DNA from 2 places in the Phytohabitans sp. LJ34 genome. Region 2 is predicted to be linked to the other one. Evidence: predicted binding sites of a transcription regulator. Region 2 holds the regulator's gene; the other holds the start of a gene.
What was found. Region 2 encodes HrcA, which represses chaperone genes, less so after heat shock. Its sites were predicted from a motif close to GGTTNGCACNCTCNNNNNGAGNGTGCNAACC; they were not measured.
Positions count from the first base shown of each region.

Region 1: the regulator HrcA is predicted to act here: its motif matches at 1,811-1,841, upstream of groES (co-chaperone GroES).

Region 1 covers NZ_JBQHDG010000001.1:329,407-333,816, reverse strand. The annotation lists gene groL (chaperonin GroEL) at 1-1,317, opposite strand, end outside; gene groES (co-chaperone GroES) at 1,385-1,699, opposite strand; gene ACTMTJ_RS01630 (DUF1918 domain-containing protein) at 1,973-2,161, shown strand; gene ACTMTJ_RS01625 (THUMP-like domain-containing protein) at 2,218-3,438, shown strand; gene ACTMTJ_RS01620 (hypothetical protein) at 3,531-3,629, shown strand; gene ybaK (Cys-tRNA(Pro) deacylase) at 3,641-4,117, shown strand; gene ACTMTJ_RS01610 (sugar ABC transporter substrate-binding protein) at 4,378-4,410, shown strand, end outside.
Region 2 covers NZ_JBQHDG010000015.1:48,836-53,245, forward strand. The annotation lists gene hemW (radical SAM family heme chaperone HemW) at 1-301, shown strand, start outside; gene ACTMTJ_RS25660 (DUF4870 domain-containing protein) at 611-1,234, opposite strand; gene hrcA (heat-inducible transcriptional repressor HrcA) at 1,400-2,422, shown strand; gene dnaJ (molecular chaperone DnaJ) at 2,460-3,593, shown strand; gene ACTMTJ_RS25675 (16S rRNA (uracil(1498)-N(3))-methyltransferase) at 3,643-4,356, shown strand.

The DNA.
Region 1 (4,410 bases), on a different contig from region 2:
CGACACGCCGGTCGCCTCGTCGCCGGTGTGGCCCAGCCCGCCGTCGAGGGTCGCGGCCACCTGCACCAGCGCGGCGCCGCCGCCCGGCACGGTGCCCTCCTCGACCGCGGCCTTGGTCGCCGAGATGGCGTCCTCGATGCGGTGCTTGCGCTCCTTGAGCTCGACCTCGGTCGCGCCGCCGGCCTTGATCACCGCGATGCCGCCGGAGAGCTTGGCCAGCCGCTCGGCGAGCTTCTCCCGGTCCCAGTCGGAGTCCGAGGCCTCGATCTCCTTGCGGATCTGCGAGACCCGGTCGGCGACCTCGACGTCGTTGCCGCCGCCCTCGATGATCGTGGTGTTGTCCTTGTCGACGACGATGCGCCGGGCCGAGCCGAGCACCTCCAGGCCGACCGAGTCGAGCTTGTAGCCGAGCTCGGGCGCGACCACCTCACCGCCGGTGAGGATGGCCATGTCCTGGAGCATCGCCTTGCGGCGGTCGCCGAAGCCGGGCGCCTTGACCGCGCAGACCTTGAACGTCTTGCGGATCGCGTTGACCACCAGCGTGGCCAGCGCCTGCCCCTCGACGTCTTCCGCGATGATCAGGAGCGGCTTGCTGGCCTGGAGCACCTTCTCCAGCAGCGGCAGCAGCTCCTCGACCGCGGAGATCTTCTGCGTGGTGATCAGCACGTAGGCGTCTTCGAGCACCGCCTCCTGCGCGTCCGGGTCGGTCACGAAGTGCGGTGACACGAAGCCCTTGTCGAACTGGAGGCCCTCGGTGACCTCGAGCTCGGTCGCGAGGGTGGAGCCTTCCTCGACGGTGATGACGCCGTCGCGGCCGACCTTCTCCATCGCCTCGGCGATCAGGTCACCGATGGTGGCGTCCTGGGCCGAGATCGTGGCGACGTGCGCGATCGACTTCTTGTCGGCGACCTCGACCGCCTTCTCCAGCAGCGCCTTCGACACGGCCTCGGCCGCGGCGTCGATGCCCCGCTTGAGGCCGGCCGGGTTGGCGCCGGCGGCAACGTTGCGCAGGCCCTCGCGCACCATGGCCTGGGCGAGCACGGTGGCGGTGGTGGTGCCGTCGCCGGCGACGTCGTTGGTCTTGGTCGCCACCTCCTTGACCAGCTGCGCGCCGAGGTTTTCGTAGGGGTTGGCGAGCTCGATCTCCTTGGCGATCGTCACGCCGTCGTTTGTGATCGTCGGGGCGCCGAACTTCTTGTCCAGCACGACGTTGCGCCCGCGCGGACCGAGAGTGACCTTGACCGCGTCCGCCAGCGCGTTGACGCCGTGCTCGAGCTGGTGCCGGGCGTCATCCGAGAAACTCAGGATCTTCGCCATGTAAGTCCCTTCAGGCAGTACGCCCCGGACCGTGGTTCCGGCCCGGGGCGTATCAGCGTTCAGTCAGTCACTTCTCGATGACGGCGAGGACGTCGCGGGCGGAGAGCACCAGGTACTCCTCACCGGCGTACTTGACCTCGGTGCCACCGTACTTCGAGTAGATGACCGTGTCGCCGACCTTCACGTCAACCGGGATCCGGTTGCCCTTGTCGTCGACGCGGCCGGGGCCGACAGCGAGGACGGTGCCCTCCTGCGGCTTCTCCTTGGCGGTGTCGGGAATCACGATGCCCGACGCCGTGGTGGTCTCAGCCTCATTTGCCTGGACCAGAATCCGGTCCTCGAGCGGCTTGATCGCAACCTTGGTCGCGGTAGTCACGGGCATACCCTCCTGGGGTACTGGTCTGGTAGCCACCCGGATCGCTCCGGACGGCGGTCATACTGCTGCCTCATGCCACCGGGCGATGCCGTCGTCGCGGGTGCCGGCGTGCCCGAGAGCTAGCACCCTCGGTTTGAGAGTGCTAACCCGCAGGTTATGCCGGCCGCTAGCACTCCGTCAAGGAGAGTGCCAGCGTGCCCCGAACCGATGGCGCGCCGGAAGGTTTTGCGGGATCGTCAGAGGGAGTACCCCGCAGCCCATTCGCGCGGAGGCGATGACATGCAGGCCACAGTTGGTGACCGCTTGCACGTGCACAGCAATACGGTCGGCGCCCGCGATCGGATCGCCGAGATCGTCGAGGTCCGCGGGGCCGACGGCCATCCGCCCTACCTCGTCCGCTTCCCAGACGGCCACGAAAGCCTGGTCTTCCCCGGCCCCGACTGCGTGGTCGAGCCCACCGCACACTGATCCGGCGAGCACGGCCCGCTGACGACCGGCGGCCGGGCGGGGCCGACAATCGGGCGGTGCATCCCGACCAGCTCGCCGCGCTGCGTACCCCGGAAGGGGTGAAAGCCCTCGCGGCGGCGGCCGAGCTGGCCGGCGGTGACCCGCTGGCCGCGGCGGCCGCGCTCCGTGGTGCCGGCGTGCCCGCCGACCTGGCCGCCGCCGCGCTCACGCAGGCCGAGCTGCGGCGGCGCGCGGTGGCCAAGTTCGGTGTCGACGCTGGCCGCATGTTCTTCACGCGCGCGGGGTTGGAGCAGGCGACGCGGTCCGCGGTGGCCGAGCGCCGCGCCGCGCGGTTGCGCGCCGCCGGGGTGCGCACACTCGCCGACCTGGGCTGCGGCATCGGCGCGGACGCGATCGCCGCCGCCCGTGCCGGCATCGTCGTGTACGCGCTGGAAGCCGACCCGAGCACCGCGGCGATAGCCGCCGCCAACGCGGAAGTCCTGGGGCTCGACGGGATCCGCGTGAGACACGGTGACGCCACCGCGGCCGACCTGTCCGATGTGGACGCGGTCTTCTGCGACCCGGCCCGGCGGCGGGACGGGCGGCGGGTCTTCGATCCGAAGGCCTACTCGCCGCCGTGGGACTTCGTCACCTCCCTCCCCGAGCGGGTCCCGCGCACCGTGCTCAAGCTCGCGCCCGGGATAGACCACGCCCTGATACCTCGGGGCGCGGAGGCGGAGTGGGTGAGCGTGCGGGGCGAGGTGGTGGAGGCCGCCTTCTGGTGCGGCCCGCTCGCGGAGGTGCCCCGCCGCGCGGCGCTGCTGGGCGCCGCGGAGCTGCCCCGCCCCGCAGAGTTGGCCGGCGCGGCGGAGCTGACCGGCTCTGGCCTGGCGAGGGCGCCGGTGGGCGGCGTGCGGCCTTACCTCTACGACCCCGACGGCGCGGTGGTCCGGGCGCACCTCGTCGCGGAGTTCGCCGCCACGGTGGGCGGTCATCTGGCCGACCCGGAAATCGCCTACGTCTACGCGGACTCGGCGGTCGCGACTCCGTACGCCCGCCGCTTCGCGGTCGAAGAGGTGCTGCCCTTTTCGCTGAAGCGACTGAGGGCACTCCTTCGTGAGCGGGGCGTCGGCCGCCTGGAAATCATGAAGCGCGGCTCGGCGCTGGAGCCGGAGCGACTCCGCCGCGACTTGCGCCTGTCCGGCCCGGCGGCGGCCACGCTCGTGCTGACCCGGGTGGCCGGCGCACCCACCGCCCTGATCTGCTCCACGCTCAGCGGTACCACGAGTACCTCATAGCGCCGCCATAACGTACTTGTGGTACCGCTGAGCAAGGGGGCAGCATCCTTGGCCATGGCGGGCCACCGCATGTGCCTCCGCAGCTACGCGCCGTGGGCTGGCGGGTCCTGCGGTTCACCGCGGACGACGTGCTGCGCCATCCGGACCGGACCGTGCGGCAGATCGCGGGCGCTGTCGAGGAGCGGCGGTAGTCTTCGCAGTCGTGGCAGGCCAAGGCACCCCGGCGACGTCGCTCCTCACGAAGCAGAAGGTCGCCCACACCACGCATCCGTACTCGGTGTCGCCCGACTCGCCCAACTACGGCGCCGAGGTCGCGGCCGTGCTGGGGGTGCCGGCGGAGCGGGTCTTCAAGACCTTGGTCACCGAGGTCGACGGCGCCCTGACCGTGGCGGTCGTGCCGGTCACCGGCGACCTTGACCTCAAGGCGCTCGCAGCGGCCGCCGGCGGCAAGCGGGCGGTGCTGGCCGACCGGGCGTTGGCCGAGCGGACCACCGGGTACGTGCGCGGCGGGATCAGCCCGCTCGGGCAGCGCAAGCGCCTGCCGACCGTCGTCGACGCGACCGCCGCCGATCACGACACGATCTACGTATCGGCAGGTCGTCGAGGACTCCAGGTAGAGCTGTCGCCGCGCGACCTGGTGCGCCTCACCGCCGCGACACTCGCCGCCATCGGCAGCTGAGCGATTCGCCCTTTTTGCCCCGATACCGGGGTTAAAGTGGCTGATGATCGAGTCGGACATGATCCACGAACGGGCACATGTCGATCGCGTTGCTGAATTGTTATCGCCGCCAACAAACTCGTGGCGTCGGTGGTCTTGTGCGATCGCTCCGTGCCGCAATACGTTGCCGGGCACAACAAAAGTACGTGCCCACGACGCTCATCGCGCCTCGACGCGCGAAACACCCACCAAACCCACATTTCGATGAAAGGGCCCATGCAATGCGCAAAGGGATCCTCTCCATCGCTGCCGCC
Region 2 (4,410 bases):
GGGCGGCGTGCGTTGGTGGAACGTCAAGCACCCGTCCGCGTACGCGTCGCGCCTGGCCGCGGGCGAGTCACCGGGTTACGCGCGGGAGGTGCTGTCGGCCGGCGACCGGCACGTGGAAGACGTGATGCTGCGCCTGCGGCTCGCGTCCGGCCTGCCGCTTTCCGTGCTCGACGGTCCGGGCCGCGAGGCGGCCGCGAGGGCGGCGGCGGATGGCCTGCTGGAGACACGCGACGGGCGGGCGGTGCTGACCCTGCGTGGCCGCCTACTCGCCGACGCCGTCGTCCGCGACCTCCTGCCCTAGGACCCGAGACCCAGAAGCAGACTTGCCCGGATCCGCGCCACCTGCGGACCGCCGCTCCCGCCGGAGACCGCGGAGGTCGGCGGCTCGCGGGGCGAGCCGAAATCCCCAACCCCCGCTGCCAGGTCCGCGGTTCAAGCCCTTTCGGGCGTCGCGAAAGCGACGCTTCAACCAACAGCGGACGGGTGAGGCCGCGGGAGCGACGGTCTGGACCACGACGGACATCGCGGTAGCTCAGATATCGAGTATTGGGTTGGATCTTTGATGCTGCGAGACCCCGGTGACCGAGTGGATCACCGGGGTCTCGCGCTGTCACTTGATGATCGAGATGCTCATCGGGTAGTTGTACAGCTGGCCGTCGTTGGCCTTCACGCCGCCGATGATGCCGAAGACGATCGCGATGATCATCGCGACCGGCGCGAGGATGAAGCCGATCAGCGCGCAGACCAGGATCCAGCAGATCACCGTGATGATCGACCACAGCAGCTGGAAGTTGAGCGCCGCGACCGCGTGCGCGCGCACGGTCGGCGACTGGCTGCCCTTGGCCAGCAGTGACACCAGCGGGCCAACCCAGCCCAGCGTGCCGCCGCCGATGAACGCGCCGGCCGCGCCGCCGAAGTGGGCGACGAGTGCCCACGTCTTCTCGTCGTTGTTGGCGTATCCCGCCGGCGCCGGGCCGGCCGCGTAGTAGCCGCCGGGCGGACCCTGCGGCGGGTAGCCGGGCGGTGGCTGGTAACCCGCTCCGGGCGGTGGGTAGCCGGCCCCGCTCGTGGGCGGCGGGGGTGGCGGTGGAGCGTCACTCGGTGGGGGTGAGTAACCGGGAGAGGGTGCCTCGCCCGGCATCGAGTAGGACGCTGGGGGTGTCGGCGGAGAGGTCGGCTCCGGCGGCGTGGCGCCAGGCTCGTCCCCTCCGGGAGGGCGAGGTGGTTCTGTCATGAAGGTCACGGTAGGGGCACGGATCAACCGACGCCACACAACACACTTACCAGTTGCGGACATTGTGCCCAAAGAGATCATCGCGGTCGTGTGGGGGTGCGACGTAGACTGGCACTCGCTACAGTCGAGTGCCAGTCTCTTCATCTGGTGCGGCAGGGGGTGACAGTGAGTCTCGATGACCGCAAGCTCGACGTGCTCCGAGCGATCGTCGAGGATTACGTCGCCACCCAGGAGCCGGTCGGCAGCAAGGCTCTTGTGGAGCGACACCAGTTGGGCGTCTCGCCCGCGACAGTGCGAAACGACATGGCCGTTCTCGAAGAGGAGGGCTACATCCGGCAGCCGCACACCAGCGCCGGCCGCGTGCCGACCGACCGTGGCTACCGGCTCTTCGTCGACCGGCTCTCCCGGGTCAAGCCGCTGAGCCCCGCCGAGCGGCGGGCGATCGAGCGGTTTCTGGCCGGGGCGCTCGACCTCGACGACGTGGTGCACCGCACGGTGCGCCTGCTCGCCCAGCTCACCCGCCAGGTCGCCGTGGTGCAGTACCCAAGCCTGTCCCGCTCCTCGGTGCGCCACCTGGAGCTGGTGCCGATCTCCACGACGAGGGTCATGCTCGTGATGATCGCCGACACCGGTCGGGTGGAGCAGCGGCTCGTCGAGCTGCCTGCGCCCGTGCCCGTCGACGCCGTCACCGACCTCCGCCGCCTGTTAAACGAAAAGCTCGTGGGCAAGCGGCTGTCGGACGCGCCGCCGCTGGTCCAGGCGCTGGTCGAGGAGGTCGCGCCGGATGCCCGAAACACCATGGCCACCCTCGCCACGGTCTTGCTGGAGACGCTCGTCGAGCGGCACGACGAGCGGATCGCGCTGGCCGGCCGGGCCAATCTGACCCGCGGCGGCCTGCTCGACTTCCAGGGCTCCCTGCGCCCGATCCTCGAGGCGCTCGAGGAGGAGGTCATCCTGCTCAAGCTCCTCGGCGAGGTCGACGCGGACACCCTCCTGATCCGCATCGGCGACGAAAACGAGATCGACAATCTCCGGTCCACCTCGGTTGTCAGCACGGGCTACGGTCCAGGCGCGACAATCGTGGGTGGTCTCGGCGTCCTCGGGCCGACGAGGATGGACTACCCCGGCACCATCGCCACCGTGCGCGCCGTGGCACGCTACGTAGGCGACCTGTTGGGAAACAACTAGCCCGGGACAGCGCGAGAGCATGAGGACACGGAACGCAGTGGCCAAGGACTACTACGGGATTCTCGGCGTGAGCCGAGACGCATCCGACGACGAGATCAAGCGCGCCTACCGGAAGCTGGCCCGCCAGTACCATCCGGACGTCAACCCGGATCCGGATGCGCACGAGAAGTTCAAGGACATCAACGCCGCGTACGAGGTGCTTTCAGACGACCAAAAGCGGCAGATCGTCGACCTCGGCGGCGACCCTCTCGCCCCTGGTGGCGGTGGGCCGGGTGGTGGTCCCGGCGCGGGGCCATTCGTCGGATTCCAGGACATCATGGACGCGTTCTTCGGCACGGCTGCCGGGGCGCGCGGTCCGCGTTCGCGCACCCGGCCGGGTGCCGACGCGATCCTGCGGCTGGAGCTCGAGCTGACCGAGACCGCGTTCGGGGTGGAGGCGCCGATCACGGTGGACACCGCCGTGCTCTGCACCACGTGCTCCGGCGCCGGCACCGCCGCCGGCACCCACCTGGCCACGTGCGAGGCCTGCGGCGGGCGCGGCGAGGTGCAGTCGGTGCAGCGCACGTTCCTCGGCCAGGTCGTCTCGTCCCGGCCGTGCACCGTCTGCCAGGGCTACGGCACCGTGATCCCGCACCCCTGCGCCACCTGCGGCGGTGACGGCCGGGTCCGCACCCGCCGCTCGCTGACCGTGAAGATCCCGGCCGGCGTCGAAGACGGCATGCGCATTCGCCTGGCCCAGCAGGGCGAGGTCGGCCCCGGCGGCGGCACGGCCGGCGACCTCTACGTCGAGATCCACGAGCGCCCGCACGACGTGTACTCCCGCAAGGGCGACGACCTGCACTGCCGCGTCACCGTCCCGATGACCGCGGCGGCGCTCGGCACCCGCCTGACCATCAAGACGCTCGACAGCGAGGAGCAGCTCGATGTCAAGGCCGGCACCCAGCCCGGCGCGACGTTGCGGCTGCGCGCCCGCGGCGTGCCCCACCTGCGCGGCACCGGCCGGGGTGACCTCTTCGTCCACCTCGACGTACGCACGCCCACCAAGCTCGACCCGGAGCAGGAGCGCATCCTGCGCGAGTTCGCCAAGACCCGCGGCGAGGAGGTCGCCGAGCTCACCAAGCAGGGCGGCTTCTTCTCCCGGATGCGGGACGCCTTCAACGGCCACGCGTGAGTGAGCGGAGCTCGCCCGCGGCGGTGAGCGAGCGGTCGAAGGGGGCGGCGTGAGCCTCCCGCTCTTTCTGGTCGATGCGCTGCCCACCGGGTCGACCCACGTCCTCGACGGTCCGGAGGGACACCACGCGGCCACCGTCCAGCGGCTGCGGGTCGGTGAGGAGCTGCTGCTGGCCGACGGGCGGGGCGGCACGGCCACCGCGGTGGTCACCGCCGCCGGCCGCGGCACCCTCGATCTGCGGATCGTCAGCACCGGGTACGTGAAAGCACCCGACCCCCGGCTCGTGGTGATCCAGGGCATCGCCAAGGGCGAGCGCGGCGAGCTGGCCGTGCAAGCGATGACCGAGGCCGGCGTAGACGAGATCGTGCCCTGGGCGGCCTCCCGCTCGGTGGTCCAGTGGCGCGGCGACCGCGGCGACCGCGCCCGCGACCGCTGGGTGACCACGGCCCGCGAGGCCGCCAAGCAGGCCCGCCGCCCCTGGCTTCCACTCGTCGCGCCGGCGTCCACCACCCGCGAGGCGGCGGCCCGCGCCACGCTGGTGCTCCACGAGGAGGCCAAGGACCGCCTGACCACGGTCGACCTCCCACCCACCGGCGAGATCGCGCTGGTGGTGGGCCCGGAGGGCGGCATAGCGCCGGAGGAGCTGGCGACCTTCGAGGCAGCGGACGCAAGGCCGGTCCGCCTGGGCGACGCGGTGCTCCGCACGTCCACCGCCGGCGTGGCCGCCCTCGCCGTGCTCTCCGCCCGCCTCGGCCGCTGGTAGCCGGCTCCGCACCCTTGCTCCCACGGCCTCACCCTTCGCGGTTGGTTGTGGTTA